2 regions of the Huintestinicola butyrica genome follow, and region 2 is predicted to be linked to the other one. Evidence: a T-box and tRNA genes for the amino acid it is inferred to sense, from the RefSeq annotation. Region 2 holds a T-box; the other holds one or more tRNA genes.
What was found. The T-box of region 2 lies ahead of hisS (histidine--tRNA ligase). A T-box ahead of a tRNA ligase gene usually reads a tRNA of that ligase, here a tRNA-His.
Positions count from the first base shown of each region.

Region 1 (10,339 bases), on a different contig from region 2:
AGCTCTTATCGCAGGCTGCCACTTCCTCGGGAGTTCCGCAGCATACCAGCGTTCCGCCCTTGTCGCCGCCCTCGGGGCCAAGGTCGATAAGATAATCCGCTGTTTTTATCACGTCAAGGTTATGCTCTATGACAAGCACGGTGTTTCCGCCGTCGGTAAGGCGTTCCAGCACCTCCAGCAGCTTGTGTACATCTGCTGTGTGGAGGCCTGTGGTAGGCTCGTCAAGCACATATATCGTCTTGCCTGTGGAGCGCTTTGAAAGCTCCGCAGCCAGCTTTACACGCTGAGCTTCTCCGCCCGAAAGCGTTGTTGCGGGCTGACCTATTTTCACGTAGCCCAGTCCCACTTCCTGCAGCGTCAGCAGCTTGCGGTATATTTTGGGGTGGTTTGAGAAAAACTCCACGCCCTCGTCAACTGTCATTTCAAGCACATCGTAAATGTTCTTGCCCTTGTACTTTACTTCCAGAGTTTCACGGTTATAGCGCTTGCCCTTGCAGACCTCGCAGGGGACATACACATCGGGCAGGAAGTGCATTTCTATCTTGATTATGCCGTCGCCCTCGCAGGCTTCGCAGCGGCCGCCCTTGACGTTGAATGAAAATCTGCCTGAGGTATAGCCGTGCATTTTTGCGTCGTTGGTCTCGGCAAAAAGGTCTCTTATATCGTTGAAAACGCCTGTGTATGTGGCGGGGTTTGAACGGGGAGTTCTGCCGATAGGCGACTGGTCGATGGCTATTATCTTATCAAGATACTCGTCTCCCTCGATAGAGTCAAAAGCTCCGGGGCGGGTCCTTGCCCTGTTGAGCTTTGCCGCCAGATACTTGTAGATTATCTGGTTTACCAGCGATGATTTGCCCGAGCCGCTGACACCCGTTACGCAGGTGAATGTGCCCAGAGGTATTGAAACGTCGATGCCTTTAAGGTTATTTTCCTTTGCACCGTGAACGGTGAGCAGCTTGCCGCTTCCCGCTCTTCTTGTTTCGGGAACGGGGACTTTTCTCCTGCCGCTGAGATATGCGCCTGTTATGGATCGTTCGCAGTTCATAACGTCCTGCACTGTGCCTGCGCAGATTATCTCGCCGCCGTGAACGCCTGCATATGGGCCTACGTCAACGATGAAATCCGCCGCTCTCATGGTATCCTCGTCATGCTCAACTACGATAAGTGTGTTGCCCAGATCACGCAGACGCTTCAGCGTTGCGATAAGCTTGTCATTATCCCTCTGATGAAGACCGATAGACGGCTCATCAAGGATATAAAGCACACCCACCAGTGAAGAGCCTATCTGAGTTGCCAGACGTATTCTCTGGGACTCGCCGCCCGAAAGCGTTCCTGCGGAGCGGGACAGTGTAAGATATTCCAGACCCACGCTTTTAAGGAAGCCCAGCCTGTCCTTTATCTCCTTGACTATGCGCTCGGCGATGAAGCTTTCACGCTCGGTGAGAGTGAGCTTGTCGAAAAAGTCATAGCACTGCACCACGGACATATCCGTTACCTCTGCAATGTTCTTTCCGCCCACGGTAACACCGAGAATTTCCTTTTTAAGGCGCTTGCCGTGACATTCGGGGCAGTTTTCCTCGGACATATACTGCTCGATATCCGCCTTGCTCCATTCGGAGTTGCTTTCACGGTATCTGCGCTCAAGGTTGTTGACTATTCCCTCAAAAGGCTGATAATAAATGCCGCCGCCGTAGGCTGTGGTGCGGTGGAGCTTCAGCTTGATATCACCCGTGCCGTAAAGCAGGGCGTGAACAGCCTCATCGCTCCATTTTGAAAGCGGATCCTTGACGGAACAGCCGTAATGCTGGGCAACGCCCTTGAAATACATCATTGCGATGGAATTATCATCGGTGGTTGACCAGCCGCTTGCCTTTACGGCGCCCTCCATAATGGAAAGGTCGGGATTTGCGATAATAAGGTCGGGGTCTATCTTCTTGTAAACGCCCAGGCCCGTACATTTTTCGCAGGCTCCGTAGGGGTTGTTGAAGGAGAACATTCTGGGGGAAAGTTCTTCCATGGAAACTCCGTGCTCGGGGCAGGCGTAGTTCTGGGAGAACATGATGTCCTCACCGTCAACAACGCTGCATATTACAATGCCGCCCGAAATGCCTGCGGCGGTCTCGATGCTGTCCGCAAGGCGTGTGCCCATTTCGGGCTTTACCACAAGGCGGTCAACAACTATTTCAATAGTATGCTTCTTGTTTTTCTCCAGCTTTATCTCTTCCGACAGGTCATATACTATGCCGTCGATGCGCACACGCACATAGCCCGATTTGCCTGCGGCTTCAAGCTCCTTTGTGTGCTCGCCCTTTCGTCCACGGACAACGGGGGCAAGTATCTGTATCTTTGTGCCCTGAGGGAGAGAGGATATCTTGTCAACTATCTGGTCAACGGTCTGCTGCTTTATCTCTCTGCCGCAGACGGGGCAGTGGGGAACGCCTATTCTTGCGAAAAGCAGACGGAAGTAGTCGTATATCTCGGTAACGGTTCCCACAGTGGAGCGTGGGTTCTTTGAAGTTGTCTTCTGGTCGATGGAGATGGCAGGGGAAAGTCCCTCAATGGAATCCACATCGGGCTTGTCCATCTGACCCAGAAACATTCTGGCATAGGAGGACAGACTTTCCACGTATCTGCGCTGACCGTCGGCATATATGGTGTCAAAGGCAAGGGAGGATTTGCCCGAGCCTGAAAGACCCGTCATGACAATGAGCTTGTCACGGGGCAGCTCCAGGTCGATGTTTTTCAGATTGTGCTCCCTTGCACCTTTAATAACTATCTTGTCAATAGGCATCAGAATTTATCCTTTCAGAAATTGCAGTGACTTTTAATACCGATCTTTAATCAAATATACTAAGCTCGCCGCCGTCACGCAGGGAATATGTCCTGCTTTCGCCAACGATTATGTGATCCATGAGGGTTACGCCCACAGCACGGAATATCTCGTTTATCCGCCTGGTAACAGCAACGTCCTCGTCGGATGGACGGGGAGCGCCTTTGGGGTGGTTATGGGCAATGGCGGCCATGGTGCAGCCGTTTTTTGTGACCTCGCTCATTATTTTCCGCATATCAATGGTTGTGCAGGAGGACGAGCCACGGCTTATTTCGGTAACGGAGAGCCTGCGCAGGCGGCTGTCGAAGCAGGCAAGCATGAACTTTTCGGTGCTTTCGCCCACAAACATGGGCTTGAAAAGCTCTGCCAGCATATCGGAGTTGGTGTATGACTTCTTTTCGTCCTTGCCGCTGTAATAAACGCCTATAAGCTGTGGAATAAGCTTGAACAGCACCGCAGAATTCTGGGTTATCCCCTTTGTTTTGCAAAGCTCCTCAATGTCAGCGTCAAATACTCCCGCCACGCTGTCAAAGCGGTCGATAAGCTCGTGGGCGATCTGCTTGGTGTCCTGCCTGGGAATGGTGTAAAAGAGCAACAGCTCCAGTATCTCGTGGTCTGCAAAGCCATCCAGTCCCGTGTTCAGAAAGCGTTCCCTTACCCTGTCCCTGTGACCGAGGGCGGATTTTTTTCGCTTGTCATCGGCAGATATTTCCGACAGGTCGGCTTGGGCTTTCATTTCCTCGTTTCTTTCGGCAATGGCACGGTCAAGCTCATCATCGGCAACATGGCTGATATCGGGGTCGGTCAGCATAGCGGCACCTCCGTTCATATGTGTGTATTATACCGCAAATATTTTTAAATTTCAAGCATTATTTATAAATAGTACAGTACATCGCTCCGATTTTTTGACATCACGGGGCAATTATTGCCAAAGTGCGCAAAGTTTAAAGAAAAAAGCATTGACATTCTCTCTGTTATATGATATAATATGTAAGCTTAAATATGCGCCGCTGTGGTGAAATCGGCAGACACAAGGGACTTAAAATCCCTCGGAGTAACATCCGTACCGGTTCAAGTCCGGTCAGCGGCACCAAGCTAAGCCCCACAAATAACGTTTGTACGTTGTTTGTGGGGCTTTTTGTTTGCATAATGAATGCGGTTGTGCCTTAAGCTTTCGGCATATGTTTCTTTGGAAACGTTCCTTTTTTATGAGCCCATTCAGCCGCATTTTCTTTTATCCCGAACAGCCATTAAGTCTGAGATTTTGTGATCTGTTTTGGGCATAAAAAAATTGCCGTACAATGTACGGCAATTCAGTGGGGTGGGAGATGGGATTCGAACCCACGATCTTCGGGACCACAATCCGACGCTTTAACCAGCTAAGCTACACCCACCATATTTATGTAACGTTCTTACGGAGCGTTACAATATAAATACGCTCCCGAACGCAGAAGCATGGGAGCAAGACCGACAGGGATTCTAAGGAATCTGACTGCCGCAAAAGGCTTTCGCCTAAGAAAAAATTGGCGCGTCTTACTGGATTCGAACCAGTGGCTTACTGCTTAGAAGGCAGTTACTCTATCCAGCTGAGTTAAAGACGCATATCTGGAGCGGGTGATGGGAATCGAACCCACGCGACCAGCTTGGAAGGCTGGAGTTCTACCATTGAACTACACCCGCATTCACTGATCGTTCTTGCAAACCGTTCAAGTGACGATTTATATTATAGCACGGTATCTTGCTGTTGTCAATACTTCTGGAAATAAAAAATCTTATATTTTGAATATGGGTTTTTGTGCAAAATATGCAACTTTGCCTCCGGAGCACGCAAAATCCGCCTCTTTACGCAATTTTACATTGACAATTTCATCTGATTAAAGTATAATGTATTATGAGATATTCTCTTAATTACCGCAGGAAGGATTGAAATATATGGGACTTACTTTAACTGAAAAGATACTCAAGGCTCATGTCGTTGACGGCGAATTTGTCAAGGGCAATGAGATCGGCATCAGGATCGACCAGACCCTTACACAGGACGCTACAGGCACTATGGCTTACCTCGAATTTGAGGCTATGGGTGTGCCCAGAGTAAAGACAGAGCGTTCAGTTGCTTATATCGACCACAACACCCTCCAGTCAGGCTTTGAAAATGCGGACGACCACCGCTTCATCGGCTCCGTTGCCAAGAAGCATGGCATTTACTTCTCCCGTCCCGGCAACGGTATCTGCCACCAGGTACATCTTGAAAGATTCGGCGCTCCCGGCAAGACCCTCATCGGTTCCGACAGCCATACCCCCACAGGCGGCGGTATCGGTATGATCGCTATCGGCGCAGGCGGACTTGACGTTGCGGTTGCAATGGGCGGCGGCGCATATTATATTACATACCCCAAGGTAGTAAAGGTAGAGCTTACAGGCAAGCTTTCTCCCTGGGTATCCGCAAAGGACGTTATCCTTGAAGTCCTCAAGCGCCTTTCCGTTAAGGGCGGCGTAGGCAAGGTCATCGAGTACTGCGGCGAGGGCGTAAAGACACTTTCCGTTCCCGAGAGAGCTACCATCACCAACATGGGCGCTGAGCTTGGCGCTACTACTTCTATCTTCCCCTCCGACGAGACCACAAGAGAGTTCCTGAAGGCTCAGGGCAGAGAGGACGTTTATGTTCCCCTTTCCGCTGACCCCGACGCTGTTTATGACGAGCTTGTTGAGATCGACCTTTCCAAGCTTGTTCCTCTTGCTGCTTGTCCCCATTCTCCCGATAATGTCAAGTCTGTCGAAGAGCTTAGCGGCATGAAGATAGATCAGGTCTGCATCGGTTCATGTACAAACAGCTCACTTATGGATATGATGAAGGTGGCTCACATCTTAAAGGGCAAGACCGTTAACCCCGATGTTTCCCTCTCCATCGCCCCCGGCTCCAAGCAGGTGCTCAATATGCTGGCAAAGAACGGCGCTCTTGCTGTTATGATCGACGCAGGCGCACGTATCCTTGAATCTGCCTGCGGTCCCTGCATCGGTATGGGTCAGTCACCTAACTCCAAGGGTGTATCCCTCAGAACCTTCAACCGTAACTTTGAGGGCAGAAGCGGTACAAGAGACGCTCAGGTTTATCTGGTTTCTCCCGAAACTGCTGCAATTTCCGCTCTCACAGGCGTATTCACCGACCCCAGAACTATCGACAGCGAGTTCAAGTTCGAGATGCCCACTCATTTCGATATCAACGACAATATGATCGTTCCCCCCGCTTCCGAGGCTGAGATGGATTCCGTAACTATCCTCAGAGGCCCCAACATCAAGCCTTTCCCCGAGACTGCACCTCTTGCGGAGACCATTGACTGCGGCTGCTCCCTCAAGGTCGGCGACAACATTACCACAGACCATATCATGCCCGCAGGCGCAAAGATACTTCCTCTTCGTTCCAATATCCCCGCTATCTCCAACTTCTGCTTCACTGTATGCGATGAGAAGTTCCCCGAGAGAGCAAAGTCCATGGGCAAGAGCATTATCGTAGGCGGTTCCAACTACGGACAGGGCTCCTCCCGTGAGCACGCAGCCCTTGCACCTCTGTACCTTGGCGTAAAGGCAGTTCTGGTAAAGAGCTTTGCACGTATCCACAGAGCAAACCTTATCAATGCAGGCATTCTGCCCCTCACATTCGTGAACGAGGCTGATTATGACAATATTGCTCAGGGCGACGAGCTTGTTCTTGCTGATGTAAGAAAGGCTGTTTCCGAGGGCAAGACCCAGCTTACCGTTGTTAACAAGACAAACGGCAAGGAGATCCCCGTTCTCTGCGAGCTTTCCGGCAGAACCAAGGACATTATCCTTGCAGGCGGTCTGCTTGACTACACAAGAGAATCCTTAAAGTAATACCGATACGGGACACGCATACGGAGGAATGACAGTGGACAGCTTTTTATACTTTATCCGAAGAACGGGCGGCAGTCATAAGGGCTTCGACACGCCTGCCGGAACGGCTGCATTTATTGCTGTACTGGTGGTCGGCATTGTGGCGGATAGCGTGCTGAAAAGCAAATTCCCACAAATGGAAAAGGAAAAGAGAAGCTCCATAGCAGTCGTTTCCTCATGTGCAGTCGGTACTGTGGTCTATATGATCGCAAGAGCAGGCTTATAAAGCTGCACGGCAATAATACTGATCCTCAATCAACCTATAGACAAATCCTCGGCTGAAATAAGCCCATTCTTCGTCAAGCTCCCTTGCCGGGCGACAAGCCCGCCCGCAGTCGCTTTCCCAGACTGGCCTTATTTCATCTGTCGGCTTTGTCTATAGAACGATTAAAGATTAGTATAAAATTTCAGGAGGTAAGATAAAATGGCAGATAAAATTCAGATGAAAACACCTCTCGTCGAGATGGACGGAGATGAAATGACCAGAGTTATCTGGAAGATGATCAAGGATATCCTTATCACCCCTTACGTTGACCTCAAGACCGAATACTATGACCTTGGACTTGAGCACAGAAACGAGACTGACGACCAGGTAACTATCGACTCCGCAGAGGCTACAAAGAAGTACGGCGTTGCTGTAAAGTGCGCAACCATCACCCCCAATGCCGCAAGAATGACCGAGTACAACCTGAAGGAAATGTGGAAGTCCCCCAACGGCACTATCCGTGCTATCCTTGACGGTACCGTTTTCCGTACACCTATCATCGTAAAGGGCATCACTCCCTATATCCCCACATGGACAAAGCCTATCACCATTGCCCGTCACGCTTACGGCGATGTTTACAAGAACACCGAGATGCAGGTGGAGCAGGGCTCCAAGTGCGAGCTGGTATGCACCGACAAGGACGGCAAGGAAACACGCTCCCTTATCTATGATTTCAAGGACAGCGCAGGCATTATCCAGGGACTTCACAACAAGGACAAGTCCATTGAGAGCTTTGCAAGAAGCTGCTTCAACTTCGCTCTCGATACCAAGCAGGACGTATGGTTCGCTACCAAGGACACCATTTCCAAGAAGTATGACCACCGTTTCAAGGATATCTTCGCTGAGATCTACGAGAAGGACTACAAGGAGAAGTTTGAAGCCGCAGGCATCGAATATTTCTACACCCTTATCGACGACGCTGTAGCAAGAGTTATCCGTTCCAACGGCGGATACATCTGGGCTTGCAAGAACTACGACGGCGACGTTATGTCCGACATGGTTGCTACCGCTTACGGAAGCCTTGCAATGATGACCTCCGTTCTCGTATCTCCCGACGGAGTATATGAGTATGAGGCTGCTCACGGAACCGTTCAGCGTCACTACTACAAGTACCTCAAGGGCGAAAGCACCTCCACAAACTCCGTTGCAACTCTGTTTGCATGGACAGGCGCATTCCGCAAGAGAGGCGAGATGGACAACCTTCCCGAGCTTATCCACTATGCTGATGCTCTGGAAAAGGCTACTGTCAGAACCATTGAAGAGGGCGTTATGACAGGCGACCTGGCTGCTCTTTCCTCTATCGAGAACAAGAAGAAGGTAGATACCGAGACCTTCCTCAAGGAGATCGAAAAGAGACTCAGAGAAGAGCTTTGATAATAAAGCAATGCTTATTGTCTTGATAAATGCTGGTTTGTAAAAAGCTGCACAAATAAAAACAAGGCAAAAGTTTAGTCCACCTTTACAAAGGTGGCAGGGGCCAAGGGGGCGGCGCCCCTTTTTATTCAAGAAAACGGAGCAAAGGGTGAGAAATGCGGCAGCATTTCGAGGGGAGGCGAACACGACCGCCTCCCCTTTTTACGGTTCCGTATAATCTAAAATCCATAAACGTTCCACCGGAACGTTTATGACAAAACACTCTCACGCTGATAATATACCAAGGAGAACGGCATGGCAAAGAAAGATGAGATCTCTGCGACCGTGATAAAGCGTCTGCCAAGATATTACCGCTTTATAGGCGAGCTTATAAAGCAGGGAACGGTGAGAGCTTCCTCGGCGGAGCTTGCAAAGGAAATGTCCCTTACCGCTTCCCAGATAAGGCAGGACCTTAACTGCTTCGGCGGTTTCGGTCAGCAGGGCTACGGCTACAATCTGGCGGAGCTTCGGACGCAGATAGGCAAGATACTGGGACTTGACCGCAGGAAAGAGGTCATCCTCATAGGTGCGGGAAACCTGGGCAGGGCGCTTGCCATTCACATAAATTTCGAGAAATACGGCATGGAGCTGTGCGGCATTTTCGACACGGACGAAAACAAGATAGGCATGACTGTTGGCGGCATAAAGATAAGCAGTATGGACAGCGTGTCGGATTTTACCGCAGTTATGCGCCCCGAGATAGCCGTGCTGTGCATTCCCAAGTCTGCAGCGGCTGAGTGCGCCGACCTGCTGGTGGAGTGCGGCATAAAGGCTTTCTGGAATTTCTCTCACCTTGACCTGACCGAAAGATACAAGGATATTGTGGTTGAAAACGTTCATCTGGGCGACAGCCTTATGCTTTTATCCTACGGACTTACCAATTTATGAGAATAGTTTTAGTGCAAAATACAATATTTTTGGGTTTACCATTGATTTTTTGTTGATTGTGTGATATACTTATATGGCAAGGTTTATTTTGTAAATTTACCGCAGACGGCGGCAGTTGTCCCGTGGTGCGGATATGGAGGAAATATAATGCCATACCCTATTATTACCCCTGCGTTCTATGCAGACCTTTCTGACAAGACTAACCCTGAAAATGAGGGTGTTGTTTATAATGTTCTCGTAACTCCTTCGTCCATCGAATACGTATTCCCCCTTAATCAGGACAGAGTTATCAAGACTCTTATGAACACTCCCGACGTGCTTCAGTATAAAATGACAAGCCTCAAGCCCGAGCATGAGGCTGAGTATGAGAAAAAGGGTCAGGAAATGATAAAGCAGAACCCTGTTCTCCAGAACTACTGGATCCTCAAGACCCTTACCATGAACATTCTCCAGAACAGAAACTACGTTTTCGAGAAGAGAATGCTTCTCCTTAACTTTGCTTACAAGACCGTTCAGGGCATGATGGACAAGTCCAAGGGTCATCTTATCCCCGCATTTGTGGGCGAGTTCCTTAAAACGCCGGAGCATGACGAGGTAATAAAGTACTTCGAGTCTGTAAAGCCCAACTTTGCTTACAGCCTTTGCGACGGCCTTTCCTTCCTGCGCACAATGCCCTCCAACGAGGCACTTGACAAGGTCCGCTTCACCGTTTTCAAGAACGTGGGCTGCGACCAGAGCATGAGAGACTTCAAGTTCGATGAAAGCAAGTATATTCCCATGAAGAAGGCTTATTATGAGGACTTCCTCAAGGGCAGAGAGCATTACATCGAGCACATAATGGTAAATTACGTATGGACATATTGTATGCCTTACGCTGACTTCTCCATTCCTCTGTGGGATAACTTCGTATTCTTCAACACACTCTTCAACACCATCAAGGTAATGCTTACCTGCTATACCTTTGACAGAGAGGACAAGGACGAGGCGTTCCTTACCGCAATAAAGGCGTTTGACACCTCTCTCAGAGAGATCAA
Region 1 is NZ_JAOQKB010000003.1:48,463-58,801, reverse strand. It holds gene uvrA (excinuclease ABC subunit UvrA) at 1-2,791, opposite strand, end outside; gene OCV68_RS04400 (JAB domain-containing protein) at 2,838-3,641, opposite strand; tRNA gene OCV68_RS04395 (tRNA-Leu) at 3,837-3,923, shown strand; tRNA gene OCV68_RS04390 (tRNA-His) at 4,148-4,224, opposite strand; tRNA gene OCV68_RS04385 (tRNA-Arg) at 4,355-4,431, opposite strand; tRNA gene OCV68_RS04380 (tRNA-Gly) at 4,437-4,510, opposite strand; gene OCV68_RS04375 (aconitate hydratase) at 4,763-6,700, shown strand; gene OCV68_RS04370 (hypothetical protein) at 6,735-6,965, shown strand; gene OCV68_RS04365 (NADP-dependent isocitrate dehydrogenase) at 7,164-8,378, shown strand; gene OCV68_RS04360 (redox-sensing transcriptional repressor Rex) at 8,673-9,305, shown strand; gene OCV68_RS04355 (hypothetical protein) at 9,453-10,339, shown strand, end outside.
Region 1: it encodes a tRNA-His, which carries the amino acid that the T-box ahead of hisS (histidine--tRNA ligase) is inferred to sense. The anticodon was not compared.

Region 2 (10,339 bases):
ATGTTTTGCTTATTAGCAAGTTTTCAAATTTTCGGTGCAGGCGGCTTTTAGAACTTTTATATTTGTCGGCTATCAGGTCAATCATTTATACCGCAAACAAAAAGATTTCGCTGTCTGCGGACAGCGACCAGATGGCTCTGCCCTCTGGACACCCGCAAGCCTTTCGGGAAAAAGGCTTGACCTAAACCCTTTGCCTTGTGCTTATTTGCAAAGGTTCTCATATTTGTGCGTCTTACTTTTGGTTTTTTGGATTGCTTTTTTCTATTTGCTGCGCAGCAGTCCCTTTGCATATTTGCCAAAAATCCGCACAGAATAAATATCATTAAAGATGAAAGGACGTGCGTTCTTGACAGTTGTATTTATTCGTGCGGTGATCTTGTACTGCGTACTGATATTTGCGGTGCGCCTCATGGGGAAACGCCAGATAGGAGAGCTTCAGCCCTCGGAGCTGGCTATTACCATACTTATCTCCAACATCGCCACTCTGCCTGTGGAGGATCTGAGCATTCCTCTGGTGACGGGTCTGCTGCCTGTGCTGACACTTGTATGCCTTGATGTGCTCATGTCATGGGTGACGATGAAGTCCAAACGCCTCAGAAGCGTTATATCAGGCGAGCCTGTTGTTATTGTCAGTGACGGAAAGGTAGATCAGCAGAAGCTTTTCAATCTGAGATTTACCACTGACGACCTGATGGAAGCGGTACGTTCTCAGGGTATTTTTGACATTGAACAGGTCCAGTTTGCTGTGGTGGAGACTACGGGCAAGGTGAGCGTTTACCCCAAATTCAAGAACCGCCCTGTTACCAACGAGGATATGGATATAAAAAACAGCTCCCCCGACCCGCCTGCGGTGGTGGTGCAGGACGGTGTGGTCATGGACTCGTCGCTTAAAAGGCTGGGGCTTGGCAGGCAGTGGCTTGACAAGATATTGTCGGAAAACAGCGTTGACCCCACCGACATTTTCATGATGACGGCGGAAACTGCGGCAAAGTACCGCATTATCAAAAAGGAGCTTTCCACTGAATGCAGGGGGGATAAGATAATTGAAAAGGGTTAAAATAGCGGTCACGCTTATTGTGCTGATAATAATTTACTCGGTAACATCGCTTTTTATACTGGACAATCAGAATGATCTGCTGAAAGGTCGGATTGAAAAGATACAGCAGGTATATGAAAGCGGAGACGTTGAGGGTGCGCTGGCGTTGTCAAACGAGCTTAACGACTTTTGGCACAGCTACGAGCGGAAAGTTACCATGATAATCCATGATGATGCGCTGGCAAACCTGAACATTTCCATTGCAAAGGTAACTCCGTTCATCTCCAACGAAAATGACGAGCTTATTGCGGAGATCCAGGCGATATATCATCAGATAGACCAGATATATGAGGAGGAATTTCCCAGCTGGTACAACATTCTGTAGCATATCATACGACATTAAATGTGTTCTGTCTGTTGACATCTTCCTTGATTTATTGTATAATATTTAAAAACTATATGACTGTATGCGATTTTGAAAGGAATGATTTTTCTATGAAAAACAGTGGTATGAAGCGGTATTCGGCTATATGTGCTGCCGCTCTCATTACTCTCTCAATGGCAGGCACCTGCTTTGCAGGCGAATGGAAGGACACCGACAATGGTAAAATGTACGTGGATAACGGCAAGGCTGTTACGGGCATGGAAGAAATTGACGGTGAGACTTATTATTTCAACAGCAAGGGCATTATGAAAACAGGCTGGCTGAAAACAAAGTCAGGCAAGAAATATTACTTCGGCAGTGACGGAGTTATGAAAAAGGGTTGGCTCAAAGCCAAGTCCGGCAAATATTATTTCGGCAAGAACGGCGCTGCTGTTACAGGCGTTAACAAGATAGGCGGCTGCTATTACTTCTTTGACAATGAGGGCGTTATGCTCACAGGCTGGCAGGAGAGCGATGGCGAGACCTATTATTACTGCACCAGCGGCAAGCGTGCGGTGAGCAGGACTGTCAGCATTGACGGCGAGAAAGTGAAGTTCAACAAGGACGGCAAGGTAGTCAAGAAGCCTGCAAAGAAAGATACGGCCGATACTTCGGACAAGGAAGAGATATATCCTACAGAGTTGACCGTTATCAAAAAGGAGATACCTCTGGCTTACCACACCACAGCCAACATAACATTCAGCTTCAAGCCTATCAACACCACTTTCAGGGAGGTAACATACAAGTCTTCCAATCCTGATATAGTTTCCATTGATGATAACGGCAAAATGACTGCACACAAGTCAGGCAGCTGTTACATCACCATTACCTCGACTCATGATAAGTCCGTCAGCGTTACTGTTAAGGTAACTGTTTCATAAAAAGATAAAGTGGTTGCCGCAAAATGTGGCAACCACTTATTTTTATGCGTGTTCTTCCGCTTGGTCAAGGCTCTCATAGCCGTACATCTTAACTGACTGCTCCATTATTATATAGGCAAGATTTTTCCCCTCTGTACAGAGGCGGGCGATAAAGCTGCCGTAAAGCTTCAATGTGATATCCGAATAGGTATAAAGCTCCCCACGGAGATATGTTTCATAAGATGTGAGCCAGGGTGTGTCCTCATAGGTGTGTATTGTTCTTGCTCTGCCTGCAAGCTTGGGATAATTGGCGGCAAATTCCTCCATCATGCCTGTTTGTATCTGGCAGATAGCGGAGCACAGCTCCTTTTTCTGCTGCGGTATCTCGGGGAGAGAGGAGCGTATCTCAGCAAAGCGGGCGGGGGCGGTGGTCTCCATCATATAGCCGTATTTTTCGGTTATGGGGTTGCGGTCGTCTGCTTTGGCTGCCTTGAAATCCTCATACAGCGAGCAGAGCATGGGCAGCTCCCAGCAATAATACTGGCTGCGGCGCATTATGGAAAAGGTGTAGTAATCGTCCTGGCAGTCGGCTCTTCCGCCCTCGTTCTGCACCTTATCGAAAAAATCCCACTCCATGGCAATTATTTCTTCGGCGGTGTAGATGATGTCCGCACGGTGCTTGGCATCATCGGCGCACACTGACATATAATCGTCGGAGTTTGATATCTGCTGAGCCTTTAGCTCGGCTCTGACAGCTGCGCAGGCTATTTCTATATTTTCGGTGATATTTTTTCCCTCGGCGATATTGCGGACAGCTATTGCCAGCTCATCAAATTTTGGAAGAGCTTCCGTGCTTCTGAACAGCCATTTTGAATAGGGAGCATATTTTTGGGAAAGGATATGGGCTGCTTTCATGGAGCTTTCCATAAATGCGGAAAGGGTGAAAAATGCGGCGGCGGGGTCGGTTCTCTTCATTGCTCGGGGGTAGTTGTACTGACCGCTCTGGGCCATTTTTTCAAGCTCTGCGGCAAGCTTCCTCAGCCTGATATCCTCGGGCTGGACTTGGAGCCGCTGACGGATATCGGTGAAAAAGCCTGAATTATCCATGAAAATGCTGCCGTTCACGGCGCAGGCAAGGTTTTCGTCAACGGTGTACTGCCATTCCTCGGAGCTGTTTGGAACGTGGTCAAAGCCTGTGAATTTTCTCAGGAAGTCCGTGACTTTTATCACGCCTGTGCGGTCGGTCCCATTTGGGGTGACTATTCGTTTCATGCCCATGAATTCTTTTGGCAGCAGGTCATATGCCTTTTGGAGCTTGGCGCACATATCGTCGGGTAGGTCTGTCCAGATGCAGAATGAGGGCCCAAAGTCGTGGTCGGGGGAGATATGGTCGTCAAAGCCCAGACACTCGGAGCCTTCTCCTGCCAGTCCGCAGGCGATATGGTCAAGGTAGAGGGCAAAATTCCTTTGGAGCATGGGTCTGCCGAAGACCTCGAAATATTGTCTGCACAGCTCCATGCCTTTGAGTGCCGGCTTGCCGCCTAAGTTTTCATAAGCTTCCGAGAGGTTGTGGGACACTATATCATAGAAGTTGTTTCTGCCCATATGAAGCTCTATTTCGGACAGAGATGCTTCATAATAGTATGCGGCTTTGGAAAGATCCTTTTCAGCAAAGCATATATCACCCATGGCGGCGAGGGCTGCGCTGTAATGGAAATCAGAGGGGGACAGCCCCGAGAATGTTTCCATAGCGGGAGCGAGTGTCTCTTTTGCGGCACTGTTGTCCCCAAGCTTTGTGAGACAGACGGCAAGATTTGAGCGTGTGATCGCCCTGCGGATATCGTCATCTGCAAGGGAGAGGGCTTTTTTCAGGCAGTCTGCGGCTTCCTGCCAGTTATTTGTTTCCTGATAAAGCAGGGCAAGATTATTATAATAGCTTGCGTAGAGTGGCTTTTCTGCGCCGATATTCTCCAGAATTGCATATATTCTGCGGTAATAGTCAAAGCTTTCATCATACAGCCCTGCGGCACGGCAGGCGTTGGCGGAGTTGAGCAGAGCGGAGGCAAGCTGAGCGCCGCCGATGTTCATTTTTTCAAGAAGCACTTCCGAGCGGCGGCAGCTTTCCAGCGCTTCGGCAAATCTGCCGCAGTCACGGTAAAAGCCTGCAAGCTCATTGTAAAGGGTGAGCATTATATCGGGGCGGTCCGATTTTTCCGCATCGGAAAGAGTGGCTTTCATATATTTTTCCGCTTCATCAAGGCGGCTTTCTTTTAGCAGGCTGTCTATGTGAGAAAGAATTTCATTGGTATTCATATTATCGTCCTTTCTGAATTATACTTGATAGGTATATTATAACATATATTTTTATGAAAATCAACTGTTTTTTAGGGTATTGCAAGGGGAAGATCCGTACTTTTTGTCAGAAGTTTATTATTAAAAATAATTTGTATAAATTATACAAATATTATGATTTGAATAATTACACTATAACGAAATTGTGCAAAGTGGGCAAAAAGCCTTTGACTTTTTGCGATTTTATGGTACAATAATAGTAACCGGTTGTGTGCCTTTAATCAGGTAATCGTCCGTGCCGTGTGAGACTTTGAGGAGCTGGGGAGAAATATTATCCCATTTTGTGGGTGAAGCTCCGAAGTACATATCAGGCAGGAATGGCAGATGCTTGCGGGAATTTTTCTCACAGGCATATATTGCGTTATGAAGTCCGTCGGTCTGTCCGCATCATTCAGTCGGGCGGCACACAGCTATTATTATATCAGAAATGCGGAGAATGGAGCTATTATGTCCAAGATCATTGCTGTTACTTCCGGTAAAGGCGGTACCGGAAAATCCTCAATCTGCTCCGAGCTGGGCTTTGCTCTTGCAAAGCAGGGACACCGTACACTTATTATAGAACTTGACTTCGGACTCAGATGCCTTGATATCATGCTGGGAGTCAAGAATGACATAAAGTATGACCTGGGCAACGTTCTCAAGGGAGAATGTGACATTTACCAGGCTACTACTCAGGTGAAGATCGCAACAAACCTCAGCATTGTCTGTGCTCCTGAGGATCCTTTCGCAAGAGTTGACGCTGAGACTATCAAGAACATCTGCCAGGAAATGAGAAAGTACTATGAGTACATCATCGTTGATACCTCCGCAGGTACCAATGCCAGCGTTTTCGATGTTGTTGAGCAGTCTGACCTTATCCTTATCAACACCACTCCCGACCCTGTATGCGTAAGAGACGCAAGAACAATGTCGGATGAGTTCTATAAGAGAGGCAACAAGAAGCAGCGCCTTATCATAAACAAGGTAAATCCCGACCTCTTCAAGGCTGACCTGGTAGTCGATCTTGATGAGATCATTGATACAGTCGGCGTTCAGCTCATCGGTGTTATCCCCGATGATGATGCTGTTATTATCGCAACCTCCAAGGGAGAACCTCTTCCCTCCAGCTCACTGGCATTCAAGGCATTTGACGCTATTTCAAAGAGGATCAAGGGTGAGGACGTTCCTCTCAGCTTCAAGGTTCTTCTTCAGTAATGATGGCTTCTGTTATCTCACGGGGAAAGGAATGATAGAAAATGAATATTGCACTTATTGCGCATGACTCCAAAAAGGAGCTGATGGTCCAGTTCTGTATCGCCTACTGCGGTGTGCTGTCACGTCATAACCTATGCGCAACAGGCACAACGGGCAAAATGGTAGCTCAGGCTACGGGACTTAATATTCAGAGGTATCTGAGCGGCGCACAGGGAGGAGATCAGCAGATAAGCGCACGTATTTCGTGCAACGAGATCGACCTGCTCCTTTTTTTCAGAGACCCGCTTTCTCCAAAGCCCCACGAGCCGAATGAAATGAACCTGCTGAGACTCTGCGATGTTCATAACATTCCCGTTGCGACCAATATCGCTACTGCCGAGGCTCTTATCCATGCGCTTGAAAGAGGAGATCTTGACTGGCGCCAGATCGTTAATCCCATTGATTGATATAAATGTTGATTTGCCCTTGACAAATGGGGAAATCAAGTGTATAATGATATCAATATCACAACGGCTTTGAGTCGGGAGAGTAATATTATGTGCTTTTTCAGAGACAGGCGGATTTGCTGGAACTGCCTGACTGCACCTGATATGAAGGACACTCGGTGAGCCGGCGGGTGAATAAAAGCCCGTCCGCATATCTGCGTTAAAGATGTATGAGGCCGCACTGCGGCAAATACGGGTGGTACCACGGTTTTACAGTCGTCCCGAATGTGTTTATACACATTTGGAGACGGCTTTTTTGTTTAAAGAAAGGAACAGATATTATGGAGCTTATTACCACAAGGATAAAGGGAATGGAGGACGTTGTCCCCGCTGAGAGCCACAAGTGGCAGACTGTTGAGAAGATTGCTGCGGATACTGCCGCTTCTTACGGTTTCAGGGAGATACGCATTCCTACTTTTGAAAATACCGAGCTTTTTGTGCGCTCGGTGGGCGAGACTACCGACGTTGTTCAGAAGGAAATGTTCAGCGTTATGGGCAGGGAGAGCAAGTTCACTCTCCGTCCCGAGGGCACTGCGGGCACTATCAGAGCTGTGCTCCAGAACGGACTTTTAAATGACGCACTTCCTCAGAAGGTGTTCTATATCCTCTCCTGCTTCCGCCACGAGAAGCCTCAGGCAGGCAGACTGTGGGAGTTCCACCAGTTCGGCGCTGAAATGGTGGGAAGCTCTTCACCTGCTGCTGACGCTGAGATGATATGCCTTGTGGGAAGCGTTATCGAGAGACTGGGACTTAAAGATATCGAGCTGCACATCAACTCCATCGGCTGCCCTCACTGCCGTGCAAAGTATTACGAGAAGCTGAGAGAGTTCTTTGCTCCCCACAAGGAGGAGCTTTGCGGCACCTGCCAGTCAAGATTTGAAAAGAACCCTATGAGAATACTGGACTGCAAGAGCGAGATCTGCCGTGAAATAGGCAAGGACGCTCCCCTTATGATAGATTACCTCTGCGACGAGTGCAGAGAGCATTTTGAGACCCTCAAGGGCTACCTTGACGAAATGGGCATCAAGTACACAGTTGACCCCAAGATAGTAAGAGGCCTTGACTACTACACCAAGACCGTTTTTGAGTTCATCACCACATCTATCGGCGCACAGGGAACTGTATGCGGCGGCGGACGCTATGACGGACTTATTGAGGAGATGGGCGGCAACCCCACTCCTGCGCTGGGCTTTGCCATGGGCCTGGAAAGAATAATCATGACCATGGAAAAGCAGGGCTGCGAGTTTGATATGCCCCGTGGCTGCGATATCTACATCGGCGCAATGGGCGCTGCGGCTCAGAAAAAGGCTGTTTCTCTGGTCAAGGCTCTCCGTGACGAGGGCTACCACGCTGAATGCGATGTTATGGGCAGAGGCGTAAAGGCTCAGATGAAGTATGCCAACAAGATAGGTTCCGCTTTCTCCATGATAATCGGCGACAACGAGCTTGAAGCAGGCAGCGCAAAGCTTAAGAACATGACCACAGGTGAGGAGACCGAGATAACTCTGGGCGACAAGTTCCTTGATGTTTTCTCCGATATCCACATGGCTGATATGTTCGCTTCCGAGGAATGATATGGCGGTCATAAGGATATACGACGGTAAAAGCTTTATAGGCGAAGTGACCGAGGAGCAGATAATTGTTACCATGGGCGGCGAGGTTGCCATGGCAAATGAGCATATGAAAAAGGACTTTGAGGGGCTGATGGCATTTGTCCGCAGCCGTTCATCGGAGGGAAACGGCGTTATCACGGCTGATATGAGAGAGCTTCTGAAAGGAAACGGACTTGATGCCGCAAAGACCACGTCCCTTTTCTGGCTGGCGGCGGTCATGGGTCAGAAGAAGATACTGAACAAGCTTTCGCCCGTTACGGTCATGAAGCTGCTACCTCTTATTGCTGCAAAGACCAAGGTGGCGGAGCTTAACAAGAAGAGCATGGGCAATGACCTGGAGCGGCTGCTGGAGTTTTCACGGGCATACACCGAATGCACAAAGAAAATTGCGGCAGGGGAGATGACTGCGGATACGGCGGCGGAAAGACTGCTCACCGTTCTCCCGTCGGAAAGGCTTGCAAGAAGCGAAGCCAAGGAGCGCCCTCAGATAATCGGCGTTCTGAAAGGGGTAAGGGACATCGGCAATGCCTGTGCCGACCCCGAAACAAAAGAAAAAATGTCGGAATATTTCGATAAGATAAATGATATTCTGTAATACTGAAAGGAAGTTTTTAAAATGGCAGATAATATGAAAGGCCTGAAGCGCACCTGCTACTGCGGCGAGGTAGAGGGCGTTGGCAAGGAAGTTGTTGTAGGCGGTTATGTTCAGAAAATAAGAGACCTGGGCAACCTTATCTTCATCGACCTGAGAGACAGAACAGGCATTGTTCAGCTGGCTTTTGACGACGGCACCGACAGGGCTATATTTGAAAAGGCATCTTCCTGCCGCTCCGAATATGTTCTTCTGGTAAAGGGTACCGTAAGAGAAAGAGAAAGCAAGAACAACGACATCAAGACAGGTAATATCGAGGTATATGTAAGCGACCTGAGAATACTTGCAAAGGCTCAGACCACTCCTTTTGAGATAGTTGACAACTCCAACACCAACGAGGAGCTTCGCCTCAAATACCGTTATCTTGACCTGAGAAGAAAGCCTCTCCAGCAGAATATCATTATGAGAAGCAAGATTGCAAAGGTTGCAAGAGACTATTTCTATGAGAACGGCTTCATTGAGATAGAAACTCCTATGATGATAAAATCCACTCCCGAGGGCGCAAGAGACTACCTTGTTCCTTCAAGAGTTCACCCCGGCAAGTTCTATGCTCTGCCCCAGTCCCCTCAGATATACAAGCAGCTGCTTATGATAGCAGGCTTTGACCGCTATATCCAGCTGGCAAGATGCTTCCGTGATGAGGACCTCCGTGCGGACAGACAGCCCGAATTTACTCAGATAGACCTTGAAATGTCCTTTGCCGAGACCGAGGACATTATGGAAATGGCTGAGGGCTTTATCAGCAGACTGTTCAGCGAGATACTTGGCAGAGATATCCCTGTGCCTCTGCCCAGAATGAAATATACCGAGGCTCTCGAGCGCTTTGGTTCCGATAAGCCCGATACACGTTTCGGCATGGAGATAACCGACCTTACCGATGTTGTTAAGGACTGCGGCTTCGGAGTATTTACCTCCGCTATCGCAAACGGCGGCACTGTTCGCTGCATCACCGCAAAGAGCGGCGCTTCCACTTTCACAAGAAAAGAGATTGACAAGCTGACCGAATATGTCAAGGGCATCGGCGTAAAGGGCCTTGCTTATATCCGTTGGGTCGAGGACGCTCCCAACTGCTCTTTCGGCAAGTTCCTCGGCGAGGGCGAGCTTGATAAGATACTTGCTGCGGCAGGCGCTGAAAAGGGCGACGTTGTGTTCATCATCGCCGACAAGAAGAATACAGCTCTTACATCTCTCGGCGCTCTGAGACTTAAGTGTGCACGCCAGCTGAATATTATTCCCGAGGGCAAGTTCAACTTCCTGTGGATAACCGAGTTCCCCTTCTTTGAATGGAACGAGGAAACTCAGCACTGGGACGCTATGCACCACCCCTTCACAATGCCTATGGACGAGTGCTTACAGTATCTTGACACTGCTCCCGAAAAGGTATTTGCAAAGGCATATGACCTGGTGCTTAACGGCACTGAGCTTTCCAGCGGTTCTATCAGAATTACCGACTATGAGCTTCAGCAGAAGATGTTCGAGTCACTGGGACTTACCGATGAAGAGATCGAGGCTAAGTTTGGCTTCCTGGTAGAGGCGTACAAGTACGGCGCAGCTCCCCACGGCGGCATGGGCATAGGTCTTGACAGACTGGCTATGATAATGTGCGGCGCTGACAGTCTCCGTGATGTTACCGCATTCCCCAAGGTGCAGAACGCTTCCGAGCTTATGAGCAACTGCCCTGCGGCTGTTGACAAGGACAGCCTTGATATCCTGGGAATTGAAG
Region 2 is NZ_JAOQKB010000010.1:82,724-93,062, forward strand. It holds gene OCV68_RS10900 (DUF421 domain-containing protein) at 347-1,057, shown strand; gene OCV68_RS10905 (DUF4363 family protein) at 1,044-1,421, shown strand; gene OCV68_RS10910 (Ig-like domain-containing protein) at 1,532-2,341, shown strand; gene OCV68_RS10915 (DUF4125 family protein) at 2,384-4,633, opposite strand; gene OCV68_RS10920 (nucleotide-binding protein) at 4,997-5,866, shown strand; gene mgsA (methylglyoxal synthase) at 5,908-6,312, shown strand; T-box leader at 6,373-6,578, shown strand; gene hisS (histidine--tRNA ligase) at 6,633-7,925, shown strand; gene OCV68_RS10935 (hypothetical protein) at 7,876-8,559, shown strand; gene aspS (aspartate--tRNA ligase) at 8,581-10,339, shown strand, end outside.